3 regions of the Mesorhizobium sp. LNJC405B00 genome follow, and region 1 is predicted to be linked to each of the others. Evidence: riboswitches for the same ligand, from Rfam matches in the RefSeq annotation. Region 1 holds a riboswitch; each other region holds the start of a gene.
What was found. Region 1 has a riboswitch for cobalamin ahead of X756_RS153205 (aromatic ring-hydroxylating dioxygenase subunit alpha). Riboswitches for the same ligand answer to the same signal wherever they lie in the genome.
Positions count from the first base shown of each region.

Region 1 (4,653 bases):
TTGCTGGCAGCAAGCGCAGCCGACAGCTCGCCCGAAAGCGGTTGTGCCGGTGTTTCGGCTGGCGCAAGCAACCCGAAATCGAGCAGTCGGGCAACGAAGCTTTCGAGGTCGGCTAGGCTTATTTTTGCGGCGCCCGCGGCAGCTCCGACCAGCGCTTCAGTGGCGACGCCGGACGACAAAGCCTGCCAGACCCGGCTGCCGGAATCGGAAAAGCCGAAATACTTACCGTTCGAAAGATCGAGAACGACGGCTTCGCCATCGAATGATTCGAAAACGATGTCCTTGCTTGCGACCGCGTAGACCCGCTGTTGCATCGCTCTGTCCCCCGTTCCATGCGCCCATGAAGGGATGCGCCGGTTTCACGGTCTGCCCAGCCCTTCCTAAGTGCGTCTAAATCACTCGGCCTATGCTTGGCAAGACAAAGACCCGCGAACACAACGCCTGCGTCGGCGACCGTTGCGGCGAAGTCGACCGGCTCAAGCCTCGATTTCGAGCGCCGACAACGGTTTCGAGCAGCAGGCAAGGATGAAACCGTCATCGATCTCGTGGTCGAGGATGCCGCCATTGTGGCTCATCTCGACTTCGCCGGAGACCTTCTTCACCTTGCAGGTGCCGCACAGGCCGAACTCGCAGGCGGCGGGAATCCGCACGCCCGAGCTGCGCGCGGTCTGCAGCACGGTCTGGCCGGCGACGCATTCGGCATCGACCTCCGAAAGCGAGAAGCGGATCGGCGTCACGGCTTCGACAGGTGCAGCGATGCCGTCCTCGACCGGGGAGGCAAACGGCGCCGGAATTTCCTCCATCACAGGCGCGGCAAAGCTCTCCTGATGGTATTTCGTCATGTCGAAGCCGGCGGCATCCAGCATGCCGCGCACGGCGCGCATGAACGGATCGGGGCCGCAGCAGAAGATTTCGCGCTCGCGGAAATCCGGAGCCAGCAAGGGCAGCCGGATCGCGTCGATGCGCCCCATATGACCGTACCAGCCCTCGCGGCTGGAACGTTCCTCGATCATGAAGCCGAGCGACAGGCCGGGCATATGGCCGCCGAGCAGTTCGAGTTCCTTGCGGAAGATGATCTCTTCGGCACGCCGCGCGCAGTTGACGAAACCGACATCGGTCCATGGCGCGCAGTCGTTCAGCCAGCGCAGCATCGACATCATCGGCGTCACGCCGGAGCCAGCCGAAATGAACAGGTATTTGGCCGCCGGGTGGCTGTGCAACGAGAAGTCGCCCGCCGGTCCATAGGCCTTGACGTGCGAGCCGGGTGCCAGATGGTCGAACATCCAGCGCGTGCCGATGCTGCCGGCCTGCGCCTTGATCGTCACCGCGATCGAAAACGGCCGCGATGGCGACGACGACAGCGTGTAGGTGCGCATCAGCGGCCCGTCCGGTGTCGGCAGTTCCAGCGTCAGGAACTGGCCCGGCTTGTAGCGGAACCAGGTCTGGTTGTCGGAGCGGAAGGTGAAGGTCTTGACGTCGGGCGCCTCGTCGCTGACGCCGATCACTTCCAGCACCTGCAGCCTATCGTTCCACGGCGCCATCTGGTCGAGATGGCGATAGAGCCCAAGATCCGTCATCGCATTCATCCTCTGGTCCCTCTTCGCCTGCTCCAGCTCACGCGACGCTGCGCAGCGCCGGCCGGCCGCCTTCGGCAAGGCGCGGGCCGATAAAGGCCGCGTACCATTCGACGAACTGGATCACGCCGCCCTCGTGCAGCTCCGAATAGGGGCCGGGCTCATAGGCCGGAGACAGGATGCCAAAGGCGTTTTCCTCGACGATTCGGCGGTCCTGGTCGTTGGTCTCGGTCCAGACATGGGTGAGCTCCTCAAGGTTGTAGTCGACCCCCTCGACCGCCTCCTTGTGCACCAGCCACTTGGTCGTCACCGCGGTTTGCGTAGCGCTGATCGGCAGCACCCGGAAGGTGACCGCATGGTCGATCAGTATGTGGTTCCAGGTCGTCGGATAGTGGTAGTGCATCAAGGTGCCGATGCGGTCGGCGGCAACAGTGTCGGACAGGTTCTTCGTCACCGCGCGCTTTCCGGACATCGTGTAGCTGACGGCATCGCGCAGCAGCGGCGCGCGGGTGGCGCGGTATTGCCCGGCCGGATCGATGCGGAACTTGCTCGGCAGGCCCGCCGCCTCGCATTTCGCCCAGTGCGCAAGCATCTCCGGATCGCTGTCGGCGCCCTGCACGCCGGTCACCGTCGGCGCTTCGGGGAATGTCTTGCACAGCTCCGGATGATTGCCGGCGCAGTGATAGCATTCGCGGTTGTTTTCCCAGACCAGCTTCCAGTTGCCCTTCTCGATGATGGTGCTCTCGAAGGCGACCTTGGCTTCATTCAGCCGGTGCGGCTTGAGGTAGGGCTCTATCATGGCGCGCATCGGGGCAAAGTCGGCAGGTTCTTTTGCCAGGCAGATGAAGATGTAGCCGCCGACGCTCTCGCAGGCGACGGGCTTCAGGCCGAACTGGCTCTTGTCGAAACCGTCGGCCATCTGGCGGGCAAACAGCAGCCGGCCGTCAAGCTCGTAGGTCCACTGGTGATAGGGGCAGACAAGCTTTGCCGCCATGCCCTTCTCAGTGTTGCAGACACGGCTGCCGCGATGGCGGCAGGAATTGTGAAAGGCGTTGATGTTGCCCTTCTGGTCGCGGACCAGCACCACCGGATAATCGCCGATCTGCACGGTGATATAGCTGCCGGGCTTCGGCAGTTCGCAATCATGGCCGATGAACAGCCAGTCGCGATACCAGATAAGCTCCATGTCGAGCTTGAAATAGTCCGGGTCGGTGTAGAAGGGCTGTTCCAGCGAAAAGCCTTGCTTGCGGCCGTTCAGGAGCCTCAGCATGTCGTTGCGCGTATCCATAGTTCTGTCCTCGTGGTTTAAGGACTGAACTTGGTGGTGATGGAGGAAGGATCGGACGCAGGCCGGCGCGGCGCCGGACATGCACTATCCACCTCTTGACCGCCCACCGCGATCAGTCGAGTCTATGCATCTCGGGCTGGTTTCCGGGCTCTGGAGTTGTCCTTGCGGACCATCGCGACACCTTCCCAGGCTGCTGCCCAGTGGTCTCCCGTTGCGACTTCAACTCCACCACCGTTGCGGGGGCAGCGCCGGATTCTGACCGGCTTCCCAATTCTCCGCTGCGTCGTCACGAAGCGGCACCTGAGATGCGATCATCTAATCACGGCAGCGATCGCGACGTCGGCATGAAAGCGACATCATATCCATGCGGCGCGACACGCGCGGCATACGCCCCGCCGACCACCGAAGGGCTGAGATCCTGTCTTGCGGCGCTATCATCGCCGTTTCGAATCGCTGCGGATCCAGTTCCGATCGGGGGCAAAAAGGGCTCAACGGTATCGAAAAGTTACTATTAGCGATCTCTAATCGAACCGAACGGTTCGTTTCTGTTGACAATGCGTGCAGGATGGTGTGAACGACGGCCCGGAAACCGACACCGGAGCGAACCACTCGGTTCGACATAAGCAACTGAAAACAATGCGATAAATGACCATAGAGGAACTTCCTGGCACAATTTCAAGGTGCAGGACCGTGGTCCACACGGAACAACTTCGTGATTGGAAACCAGCCTATGGCTTTCCCACATCGGGGCTGTCCGAACGACGCGAATTCCTCCCAAGACACGCCGCTAGACGGACAGACAAACTGGAGTACTAAAAATGAAAAAGATCATCCTCACTGCCGCAGCCGTTTTGGCGATCACCGGCAGCGCCTTCGCCGGTAGCGACAATTACGGTTCCAATGGTGCGAACCAGCCAGCCGTCTCGGTCGACAGCTCGTATACGGCTTCCATTCAGAAGCCGGCGCACGCTGACAAGCAGCCTGTCGTTCAGGGCGCCGACCGCGACCTCTACGGCAATCGCTGATCCCGACCAAAGAAGGGCGGCTAACCCGTCGCTCTCGGGATCCCAAAAAATTCAGGAGTATTGAAATGAAAAAGATCATCCTTGCTGCCGCCGCCGTTTTGGCCATCTCCGGCAGCGCTTTCGCCGGCAGCGACAACTACGGTTCGAACGGCGCCAACCAGCCTGCGATTACGCCGACCGATAGTGGCCATACGGCTTCGGTTGAGAAGTCGGCTCCAGCCGAGGAGGCGCCTGCCCACGGTGCCGACCGTAACCTTTTCGGCCGTTAAAAGCCGGTTCCCAGCACGCGGCGGGCTTATCCGCTGCAGCTGGCGGCATCAGAAAAATTCAGGAGACTAAAATGAAGAAGATCGTTCTTGCCACCGCAGCCGTTCTGGCTGTTTCGAGCGCTGCCTTTGCCGGCAGCGACAATTATGGCTCCAATGGCGCCAACCAGCCGGCCGCTGCCGTCGACACCACCCGCACTTCGTCGACCGGCACCAACTCGGCGGTCTACAAGCTGCTGAACTCGTCGAACGACCAACAGAAGTTCGTTCCTCAGAGCAGCGACAGGGATCGGTTCGGCAACAACTAACAGCCGAAGCTTAAAAAAAGAGCGGCGGGCCTGGCCCGCCGCTCTTTTTTCATGCCTGTACGACGCAGCTATCTCAAGCCGCCTTCACTTCCACCGGCTTGAGCGAGAAGGAGTGCCCATCGGCGTCGAAGATGTGCAGGTCCCCGGCATCCGCGGTCAGTCGCAGCTTTGCCCCGCGCTTGACCTCGACAT
Region 1 is NZ_AYWC01000005.1:177,848-182,500, forward strand. Features, by position in the region: gene X756_RS153215 (PqqD family protein) at 1-314, opposite strand, end outside; gene X756_RS153210 (hybrid-cluster NAD(P)-dependent oxidoreductase) at 477-1,577, opposite strand; gene X756_RS153205 (aromatic ring-hydroxylating dioxygenase subunit alpha) at 1,615-2,862, opposite strand; cobalamin riboswitch at 2,979-3,181, opposite strand; gene X756_RS153200 (DUF680 domain-containing protein) at 3,681-3,887, shown strand; gene X756_RS153195 (DUF680 domain-containing protein) at 3,953-4,156, shown strand; gene X756_RS153190 (DUF680 domain-containing protein) at 4,228-4,461, shown strand; gene ugpC (sn-glycerol-3-phosphate ABC transporter ATP-binding protein UgpC) at 4,535-4,653, opposite strand, start outside.

Region 2 (4,653 bases), on a different contig from region 1:
AGCACATCGGCCAGCCGTCGGCACTCCCCCTCTAGATCATGATCGGCCAGCATATGATTGGTCAGCCAAAGCGTCAGGCAGTCGACAAGCACCGGCTGGTTATCCGGCAATGCCTCGAGCGCACCTGCAAGATCAAGCGGAGCATCGATGGTCGCCCATCCCTCGCCGCGGCGCGAGCGGTGTTGCGCGATGCGCTCGCGCATTTCGCCGTCATAGGCTTGCGCGGTGGCGATATAGGCCCATGGCGGCGGCAACGCCGTCGCCAAAGTTTCGGCATGCGCGCTCTTGCCGGAGCGCGCACCGCCGATGATGAAGGTCAAACTGCGATCAGGCAAAGCTGTCGCGCAGGCTGGTCGCGGTGCCGGTGAAGCGCGAGTGCACTATGCCGACAACTGCGCCGAGCACCAGCCAGAACACCAGATTGGTCAGCGTCACCGCCACCACGAACTGATGATGCAGGCCCTCCGGGATCGGCGTTACGAAACTGTCAGGCTGCGGCGCGCCGACAATATGCGGGGCGACGATCAGGAGGACGGCGAGCACGGTCAGGGGCGCCGACGTGCGGAAGGTAATAAGGGCAAGGCCGATCGCGGTTGCCACCACCGTTGCCCACCACCAGATCTGGCGCTGTATGAGATCGGCCGCGGGCATTGCCGGCAGTTCCGGCGGCAGGCCGAGTCCCGGCGCCAGCGTGAACACGGCAAAGCCCGCCAGACCCCAGAACACGCCCTGGCGCCAGCTGCCGATGCCGCCGGCGAACTCGGAAACCGCCACCAGGACCAGCGCGAAGCCGATGCCGGTGACGATATTGGCGACGACACTGAAGGCGAAACGCTCGAAGCCGTCGGCCGGCGCCCAGCCTTCGTCCTCCGCCGGCGCGGCTGCTTCAGCCGGTGCTGCGCTGCTCACCGCATTTTCCGCCGGCGCGGCGGTGCTCATGGCATCGGGGTCCGCAGCGTTGGCGGCGGGCGCCGCGGCATGCTGATGCTCATGGCCGCCACCAGCCTTTTCGTAGACCTCCGCCTTGAGGATCAGCGGCACGGTGGCGTAGGCCTGCATGCAGGCGAGAGCGACACCGGCCACGAGCCCTGCGATCGCCGCGATGAACACGACGTTGCGAAACAGGTTCATGATGTCAGATCCTCGTCAGTGGCAGGGAAACGCCATCGAATGGCGATAGTCGTGCGCCGCATTGTGGACCGCATCGATGTGCGAGAAACCGACAACGCCGACGACGAAAATGCCCAGAAACGCGCTAAGCACGAGCTGCATGAAGCGCGACTGCGAGGAGACGGAAGCGCCGAGGGAGACGGAAGCGGTATTCATATCTTGTCCTTTCGCCCTCCACCCGAGGGCATCGAAGTCAGTTCCCTGTCGCCGGCAGGTCTCCTGGCTCGCGGATCAGCGCCCTTCCCCACCTTCCCGAAGAAAAAATCCCCAGTGGCTTGGAGAGGACTACCGCACACAGTTGCGGGGGCAGCCATGGCATTGGGCAACAAGTCAGCCCTCACCGCATTCCCTCTTGGTCCCTAACGGAACCGACGACATGCATGACTATAGGCTGAAACGGTCGCATCCGGCAAACCAAATTCCGCCGGCCAACAGCGCGAATGCGCCATGCGGCGTTACGGGTTCAACGCGGTGATCCGCTCGGCAACCAGCCGCTGCAGCCGCCACAGATGGCGATCGTGAATGCCGCGCTCTTCAAGGTTTTTCACCGTGTTGTAGAGATAGTCGGCGCCCGACCCCCAGTGCCCGCAGGACGTTGCCAGCCTTTCGACGACCTTGCCCTCGTCGAGCGGTCCGGAATAGGTCAGGCCGTTGCGGTTGATGACGAAGGCCAATGCCCTGAGCGGTCCGGCCTCGCTTGCAAGCTTGAGCATGCGCGGCCGGTAGCTTGTCGGCTTCAGCGTGACTTCGCGCCGGAAAAGCCGGCCCAACTGCTCGCGCCGGTTATTGCCGGTCAGCCGAAAGGCGACGCCCTTGCATTGTCCGCCACGGTCCAGCGCCATCATCAGGCCGGGGCTGTCCTTGGTGCCGCGCCAGCGCGTCATGTTCATGCAAAAGGACCGATGCCAGCCGCGCGCCAGCGCAACGCGGTCCTCGACATAATCTATTTCCGGTTTCCAGATCAGCGATCCATAGCCGAACAGCCATAGCGGTTCGCTGTCCGGGAGTTCGACCTGCAATTCATCCAGCAGCGCGTCATAGTCGGCTTCATCGAGATGCATCGCGTCCGGATCCGGCCCGGGGTCCCTGATCTCGCGCCAGCAGCGCGCGACCAGCTCCGGCGTAAGCGACATCTGTCGTGCGGCCACTTCCGAATCCCCCCAATTTCCGAATGTCCCGTGTCCACGACATGATTATGCGCCGCGCCTGCAACCGGCAATGCGGCACTCTGATTGACAAACGATTTGCCGGGGTGTCGGCTGACGCTTCATAGGAAGCCAGCCATGCATCCCAGCCCGAGCGAGCGCGACCCCTATAACGGCCTGAGCCGGGCCGAACCGACGCTACCGTCGTCGGCCTATTGGGATAGCGAGGCTTACCAGCGCGATCTCGACGCCATCTGGCACAAAAGCTGGCTGCTCGTCTGCCGCGAGGCCGACCTCGCCCAGCCGCTGGCGTTCCGGACATTCCGCGTCGGCACGCAGGAAATCGTCATTCTGCGGGACGAGACCGGCGAGTTGCGCGCCTTCCACAACACTTGCCGGCATCGCGGCTCGCAGCTTTGCCAGAAAAGCGAGGGCCGGCTGAAAGCGCGGCTCATCACGTGCCCCTACCACGCCTGGTCCTACTCGCTGCGCGGCGATCTCGTGCGCGTTCCCTCGAAATCGCTGCCAGATGGTTTCGACAAGGCAGATCATCCGCTCTACCGGGTGGCGCTGTCGGTGTGGCGCGGCTTTGTCTTTGTGAACCTTCAGCAGGCTGCGGCCGGCTCCGCCGGGACCTCCTTCGATCCCGCATCCGGCGACCTCGCCAACTGGCCGCTGGAAACGCTGGTATCAGGCCATGTCCTGCGCAAGGTGATGAACTGCAACTGGAAGATCTTCTGGGAAAACTTCAACGAGTGCCTGCATTGCCCGGGCGTCCACAAGGACCTGTCTCGGCTGGTGCCGATATACGGCCGCGGCCTGATGAGCCGGCACGACGACCCCGACTGGGTCCGCCATGCCGACAATGACGCGCCGGAGTTTTCGGGTCGCCTGCGCGCCGGCGCCGAGACCTGGTCGCGCGACGGACATGCCCATGGCCCGGTCTTCCCGGGTCTGACGGCGGCCGAGCGCGCGGCCGGACAGACCTATGCCACCAACCTGCCCTCGATGTTCATCGTTGGCCATGTCGACTATATCAGAACGGTGCGGCTGGTGCCGCTCGGCCCGGACCAGACCGAGCTGACCGCCGAATGGCTGTTCGCGCCCGAGGCGCTGGCTGAGACCGACGTCGACAATGTCGTCGCCTTCGGCACCCAGGTGCTGGAGGAGGATGCCGCGATCTGCGAGATCAACCAGAAAGGCCTGCGCTCGATGCGGCACCGGGCCGGCGTGCTGATGCCGGAGGAGTATGATCTGCACCGCTTCCACAACTGGGTGCGCGAGCGGCATGCTGCACTTGAGGCAACCGCCTGATCGGCGACTAAAGCGACTTCGGCAGATAGCGCCAGGTGATAAAGCCGCAAACCGCGGCCAGAATGCCCAGCGTCACGAACACCGAGCCGAGGCCGAAAAACGCCAGCACCACCGAATAAACCAGCGGCGGCGTCAGTTCGGAAAAGTCGAGATAGGTGCGGTAGACCGCGGCCATCTGCGCCCGCTCATAGGACCGCACCGAGCGCATGAAGGCGGTCGAGCCCAGTGCATCGAGCGCGATGGTGAAGAAGGCGCCGCAGAGCAGGAAAAAGCCCGTAAGCAGCGGCGCGGTAGTGCCGACCGCGCCCGCCGCAAGCAGCGTCGCCGACATCGCGAAATAGGCGAAGGTCATGGTGCGCCGGCCGCCGAAGCGTTTTCCCGCTTTGCCCCAGAAGATCGCCATGAACAACAGCGCATTGCCGGCCGAAACCAGCAGGCCGCCGGCAAGCTTGCCCTCGCCGGTAATCACCATGAACAGCGGCCCGTAGACGAAGAACGTCGTCCAGAAGCAGGAGCGGCCGAAGGCGATCAGCCAGGCCAGCCTGAGCCTGGGTTGTGCTACGAAGCGGCCGATATTGGCCAGCGGATTGGCCGGCCGTGTCTTGCCCGGCCGGATCGACCGGTTGTCGCCCAGCCTGTAGGTCCAGAACAGCGCCAGCAAGGCCAACGCAAACACCGCGACCGCGCCATGCGCGGCATAGATGCCGTAGCGTGTGTAGAGGAAGATGCCGAGTGTCGGCCCGCCGGTCCAGGCCAGCATCGACCACGCCATGCGCAGCGATTCGGCATGCATGAAATCGGTCTTGCGGATGTGATCCATGATGTAGAGGTTGAGCGTGATCGACAGCGCGCTCGCCCCCATGACGCGGCACAGCATGCCTGTCAGTTGCCCGGCAAGCGTGTGGGTGACGAAGAACAGCGAGCCTATCGCCAGCAGGCAGGCGCCGGCGGTATAGACCCAGCGCCGGGCAAACCTGCGGATCAACATCGGCATGAACAAGGTCACCGACAGGCCGAGCAGCGC
Region 2 is NZ_AYWC01000017.1:3,496-8,148, forward strand. Features, by position in the region: gene cobU (bifunctional adenosylcobinamide kinase/adenosylcobinamide-phosphate guanylyltransferase) at 1-335, opposite strand, end outside; gene X756_RS141095 (CbtA family protein) at 328-1,131, opposite strand; gene X756_RS141090 (CbtB domain-containing protein) at 1,147-1,326, opposite strand; cobalamin riboswitch at 1,362-1,558, opposite strand; gene X756_RS141085 (gamma-glutamylcyclotransferase) at 1,626-2,318, opposite strand; gene X756_RS141080 (aromatic ring-hydroxylating dioxygenase subunit alpha) at 2,454-3,629, shown strand; gene X756_RS141075 (MFS transporter) at 3,637-4,653, opposite strand, start outside.
Region 2: linked by a shared signal. The riboswitch ahead of X756_RS141090 (CbtB domain-containing protein) and the one ahead of X756_RS153205 (aromatic ring-hydroxylating dioxygenase subunit alpha) in region 1 are both predicted to bind cobalamin.

Region 3 (4,653 bases), on a different contig from region 1:
ATTGCGCCTCGATACGTCCCCGAAGATGATGGGGGGACGCACGTAGCGCGACCCATAGCTTTGTACCCAGGCATGCTGGGTGAAGGCGAAGCCAGACAGCTGCTCGGCGAAATGCTGAACCATGTCATTTCGTTCGAACTCACCGTGCACCAGCACGTCCAGCCCGATCTCTTCCTGCCAACGAATTGCCGACTCGATCTCCTTCTTCAGGAAGATCTCGTAGTCGACATAGCTGAGCTGGCCCTTCGCATGATCGGCCCGCGCGCGGCGTACCTGCGGCGTCTGCGGGAAGGACCCGATTGTCGTCGTCGGGAACGGCGGCAGCCCGAGCGCGCCGGCCTGGACTCTGGAGCGCTCGCCAAAAGCGCTCTCTCGTCGCTTCATGCTATGGTCAATGCTGGCGATCCGCCCCTCAACAAGCGGGTCATGGATCTTCGTGGACGTCACGCGAGTGGCGGCAGCCTCGGCAGTCGCTTTCAACGCGCCTGCCACCGCATCCCTGCCTTGGGACAGGGCCCGGGCCAGCAAGACCAGCTCGTCGGTCTTCTGGGCCGCGAAGGCGAGCCACGACCTGATGTCGGCCTCGAGTTCCGTCTCCATGCGCAGGTCAATCGGCACATGCAGCATCGAGCAAGAAGGCGCGATTTCGACGCGGTCCAAGGGCCAGCCGGCGACGATCGGTTTGATGCGGTCGAGAATGGCGGGCAGGTTCGCACGCCAGACGTTGCGGCCATCGATCAAGCCGAGCGAGAGCACCAGATCCTTCGGAGCGAGCCGACCCACCGTTTCCAGCTGCTCGGGAGCGCGCACGAGATCAATATGCAGGCCGGCCAGGGGCAGAGAAACCGCGGTTTCGAGATTGTCTCCCAGCGACCCGAAATACGTAGCCAGCATGATCTTCAGCTCGGGCGCGGCTTTCGACAGCTGGCCATAGGCGAATTCGAACGCAGCTCGTTCGTTCGGGTTCAGATCGAGGACAAGCGCTGGCTCATCGATTTGCACCCAGTCGGCTCCCGACAGCTTCAGCCTCTGCAGAAGCTGCTCGTAAACGGGCAGCAGCTGCGGTAGGAGCGCGATGGGACCGAACCCTTCGGCAGGCGATTTCGCCAGCTTGAGGAAGGTGATGGGTCCAAGGATGACTGGGCGTGTGTGAATGCCGAGAGCTTTAGCCTCGAGGAAGTAATCGACCGGCTTCGTTGACGAGAGGGCGAACGTCTGATCATCATCGAGCTCCGGCACAATGTAGTGGTAGTTGGTGTCAAACCACTTGGTCATTTCCATCGCGGTTACACCAGGTCCATGAGCCGCCTCCTGGTGACCTGCGTGTCCACAATCCTCCGTCTGACCCTTGTTGCCGCGCGCCATTGCGAAGTAGATGTCAAGTGGGACCTCGCCGCTATTCCAGCCGTACCGGGATGGAATGGCGCCGACCGTGGCTGCGGTGTCGAGCACATGGTCGTAAAGCGAGAAGTCGTTCGACGGGATTTTTGACACCCCGCGATCGCGCTGCTCCTCCCAGCTAGCGGCACGGAGTGCCTTCGACGTCCCAAGAAGGTCGCCAGCGGACGATTTTCCGGACCAGTAGCTTTCAAGGGCGAATTTCAGTTCTCGCCGACGACCGAAGCGCGGCACGCCGAGCGTTGCTACAGGAATTTGCTGAGAGACAGTCATGTCATACCCCGATGGTTGGGGCGTCGGTGACAAGGAAGGCGCTAGCAGGCCCGGCACGCCCGGGTTGCAGCGGCCACCGAGACACCCCGCCCGTGGACGTAATTCGTCGTGGCAGGTCTCCAGGCTCGCGGGGTCATAGCCTCTACCCGTCTTCCCGAGGTATTCGCCTCAGTGACATGAGTGGGGTTGGCTCGCCGCTAACAGTTGCGGGGGCAGCGCCGGCATCGCACCGGCTTCCCTCTTAGCTCCGCTGCGGCAGCACCGCACGCGAGAACCACGACACGCCAGACAATCACAGCAACCCGCTCTTTTGTCAATGATGCAATAACGAAATGTTTATGTCGTTATGTGATCGTGTTTTTACGCCTTTGTCTAACATTGTGAAATATTCAGTCGCCCATTAGCGGCGCTGCACCGTTGCCACCATTGTCCAACTAATGGATTCCTGTCGGGCTGCGACGTCCCTCGCGATCGCCCGGACAAGACTTCAAGCGCGTGACAACGTTAGAATGCAGAAGATCGCATTGGTGGCCATGTTTGACGATGCGCCCGCAAGCCGTGCGTGCGTGGCAGAAGCGGTTTTCACGAGTGAGCGCCAAACGTGTTCCGAGGGGAAATGGCACGCCAGTCGTCATCACGGATGCCTAGTACCGTTCGACAGATTGTGATGGGTTGTTTTAGCGCAAAATCGGAAGCGCTTCCGGAGGAATTCGGACGGCCCCGGGCGTGCGCGAGATGAGGCCGGCTTTTTCTAAAGTGATCACCATCTGGTGGACGGACGGAGCGGTGACGTCGAGTGGCGCTGCATGTCGGCTCCGGCCGGGGCTGTTTGAAGATCCGGGCATAGATGAAGGCCAAATACTGGCCTTAAAGCTGCGTAAAGCGCGGCTGCGGCGCGGCTTGTCGTTCGCCAAGTGACTGACTAATCTCGGGATTCGTCTGCGCCTGCACGCTGAAGGAGGTGCAGGTGAGTATCGGAAGGTGATCAACTTGACGCGCTCACGCAAAAGCGCACAGATCCTCTTGGCCGCGAACGACGGCGTGAGCGACGAGGTGATCGCCGCAACCCTTGAAGGTCTCGGGATCGACGATTTGTCGGACAGGGCGCCGCTTTGTGGAAGCGAACCTGGAGGGAGCGCTCACCGAGGAGCCGCGACCCGGCGTTGAGCGCAAACTATCGAGCAAGGAGGAGGCGCTTTTGCTGGCGACCGCCTGCTCAAAGCCGCCACCGGGACGGGCCCGCTGGACCTCGAACTCCTGGCCGAGGAGATGGTCCGGCTCACCGACCATGAAGAGCTGTGTTCTGAGACCGTCCGCCGACGGCTGGCGGAGAACCATCTGAAGCCCTGGCGCAAAGACATGTCGTGCATCCCCAAGATCGACTGAGAATACGTCGCCCGCACATGCAGCGAGATTGAGTCTGATCCAATTTTACACACGATGACGTAATTGCTGCCGTCGCTCCTTTGAACGAAGATTCGGCTGATGGCAAAAGCCGCCGACCATTGAGATCGAGGAGGCCGCATTGAAGCAATATGTCGGATTGGATGTGTCGCAGCGAGAGACCAGTGTTTGCGTCGTCGATGAGGTCTGTCTTCCAAGGAAAAATGAAGTCCGATCTGGGAGCATTGACCGAGTTGCTCCGCAAACGCGCACCTCACGCCGAGCGCATCGGATTCGAGACGGGCGCCATCTCCAGCTGGCTGGCATGAGCAAAACGGGTCGGAATGCCGGTTGTCTGCATTGATGCTCGACATGCGAAGGCGGCACTTTCAGTTCGAATGAACAAAAGTGATGAGAACTATGCCCGCGGCCTTGCCGAGCTGGTTCGCGTCGGCTGGTATCGGGAGGTCAAGGTCAAAAGCACAGAGAGCCAGTCAACCCGGTCCCTCCTGGTGGCTTGATCGCGACTTATCGCCATCCGCCGCGATCTCGAGAACCAAGTCCGGTCAATGCTGAAAGAGTACGGGCTGCAGTTCAGTCGCTCAATCGGTGCGCAGTTTCGGCGAAAGGTCCAGGCGTTGGTTGTCGACGGGCATCAGCTTCGATCCGTGATCGAGCCGCTTCTGACCCTCCATGAACAGGCTTGCAGGGAATAGGAAAAGCTGGACCGGCAGGTACGACGCCTTGTTCGTGAGGATGACACCACGCGCCGGCTTATCACGGTTCCTGGCGTCGGCGTCGTGACGGCGTTGACTTACTGCCATACGATCGATGATCCTTCGCGCTTTTCCTCGGCCAGTGACGTCGACGCCTACCTTGGTCTGAGACCGCGGCGAAAACAATCTGGGGAAACAGATGTCAACGGCCGTGTCTCACGCTGGGGGAGATCGGCTGTTGCGGACCTATTTATACGAAGCGGCCAGCGTCCTCATGCACCGGACAAAGAAATGGTCGATGCTGAAGGCGTGGGGCGTTCGCCTGTCGAAGCGGATAGGTATGAAAAAGGCAAAAGTGGCGGTAGCTCGCAAGATCGCGTTCTGCTCCACTGGCTCTGGGTTAACGGCACCAGCTTTGAGTGGGGCGGCGAAAAGATGGCGTGACAACCCGCGCTCGATCCCAATCGCGGGTCCGCTTCCGAAACCCGTGATGTCCCCGCCGGGCGGTGGTTGTGGTGACCTCGTTGAATCGGCTGACGTTGACTTCGAACTTCGTTGCACACGTTGAGGCGCCCAACCCGAACATCATCATGAGGCACTCGACCTCGGAAAGGAAATGACCCCGGCGATGACAGAGCGAAACTCGGATTGACAATCACCCGCAATTAAAGGGCCGATTCACGCTCATAGCATCTGAAACCACACCTCGCCGGGCTTGCCCTTCGGCAGGTCGGCTAGGTGTGCGCTTAGCGTGCGCGGTAAGTTTGTTGAACTCTTCCACGATCCAGGCATCCTGCGCCGGATGGCGCGTCAACGCGGACGGCCGGCGCGAGGTACTGGGCATGGAGATTGGCACCTCGGAGGCCGAGCCGATCTGGACAGA
Region 3 is NZ_AYWC01000007.1:47,114-51,766, forward strand. Features, by position in the region: gene metE (5-methyltetrahydropteroyltriglutamate--homocysteine S-methyltransferase) at 1-1,671, opposite strand, end outside; cobalamin riboswitch at 1,764-1,965, opposite strand; partial or broken gene X756_RS1000000169875 (helix-turn-helix domain-containing protein) at 2,617-3,054, shown strand; gene X756_RS1000000169880 (hypothetical protein) at 3,657-3,878, opposite strand; partial or broken gene X756_RS1000000169885 (transposase) at 3,855-3,968, shown strand; gene X756_RS1000000169890 (hypothetical protein) at 4,062-4,214, shown strand; partial or broken gene X756_RS150845 (IS256 family transposase) at 4,580-4,653, shown strand, end outside.
Region 3: linked by a shared signal. The riboswitch ahead of metE (5-methyltetrahydropteroyltriglutamate--homocysteine S-methyltransferase) and the one ahead of X756_RS153205 (aromatic ring-hydroxylating dioxygenase subunit alpha) in region 1 are both predicted to bind cobalamin.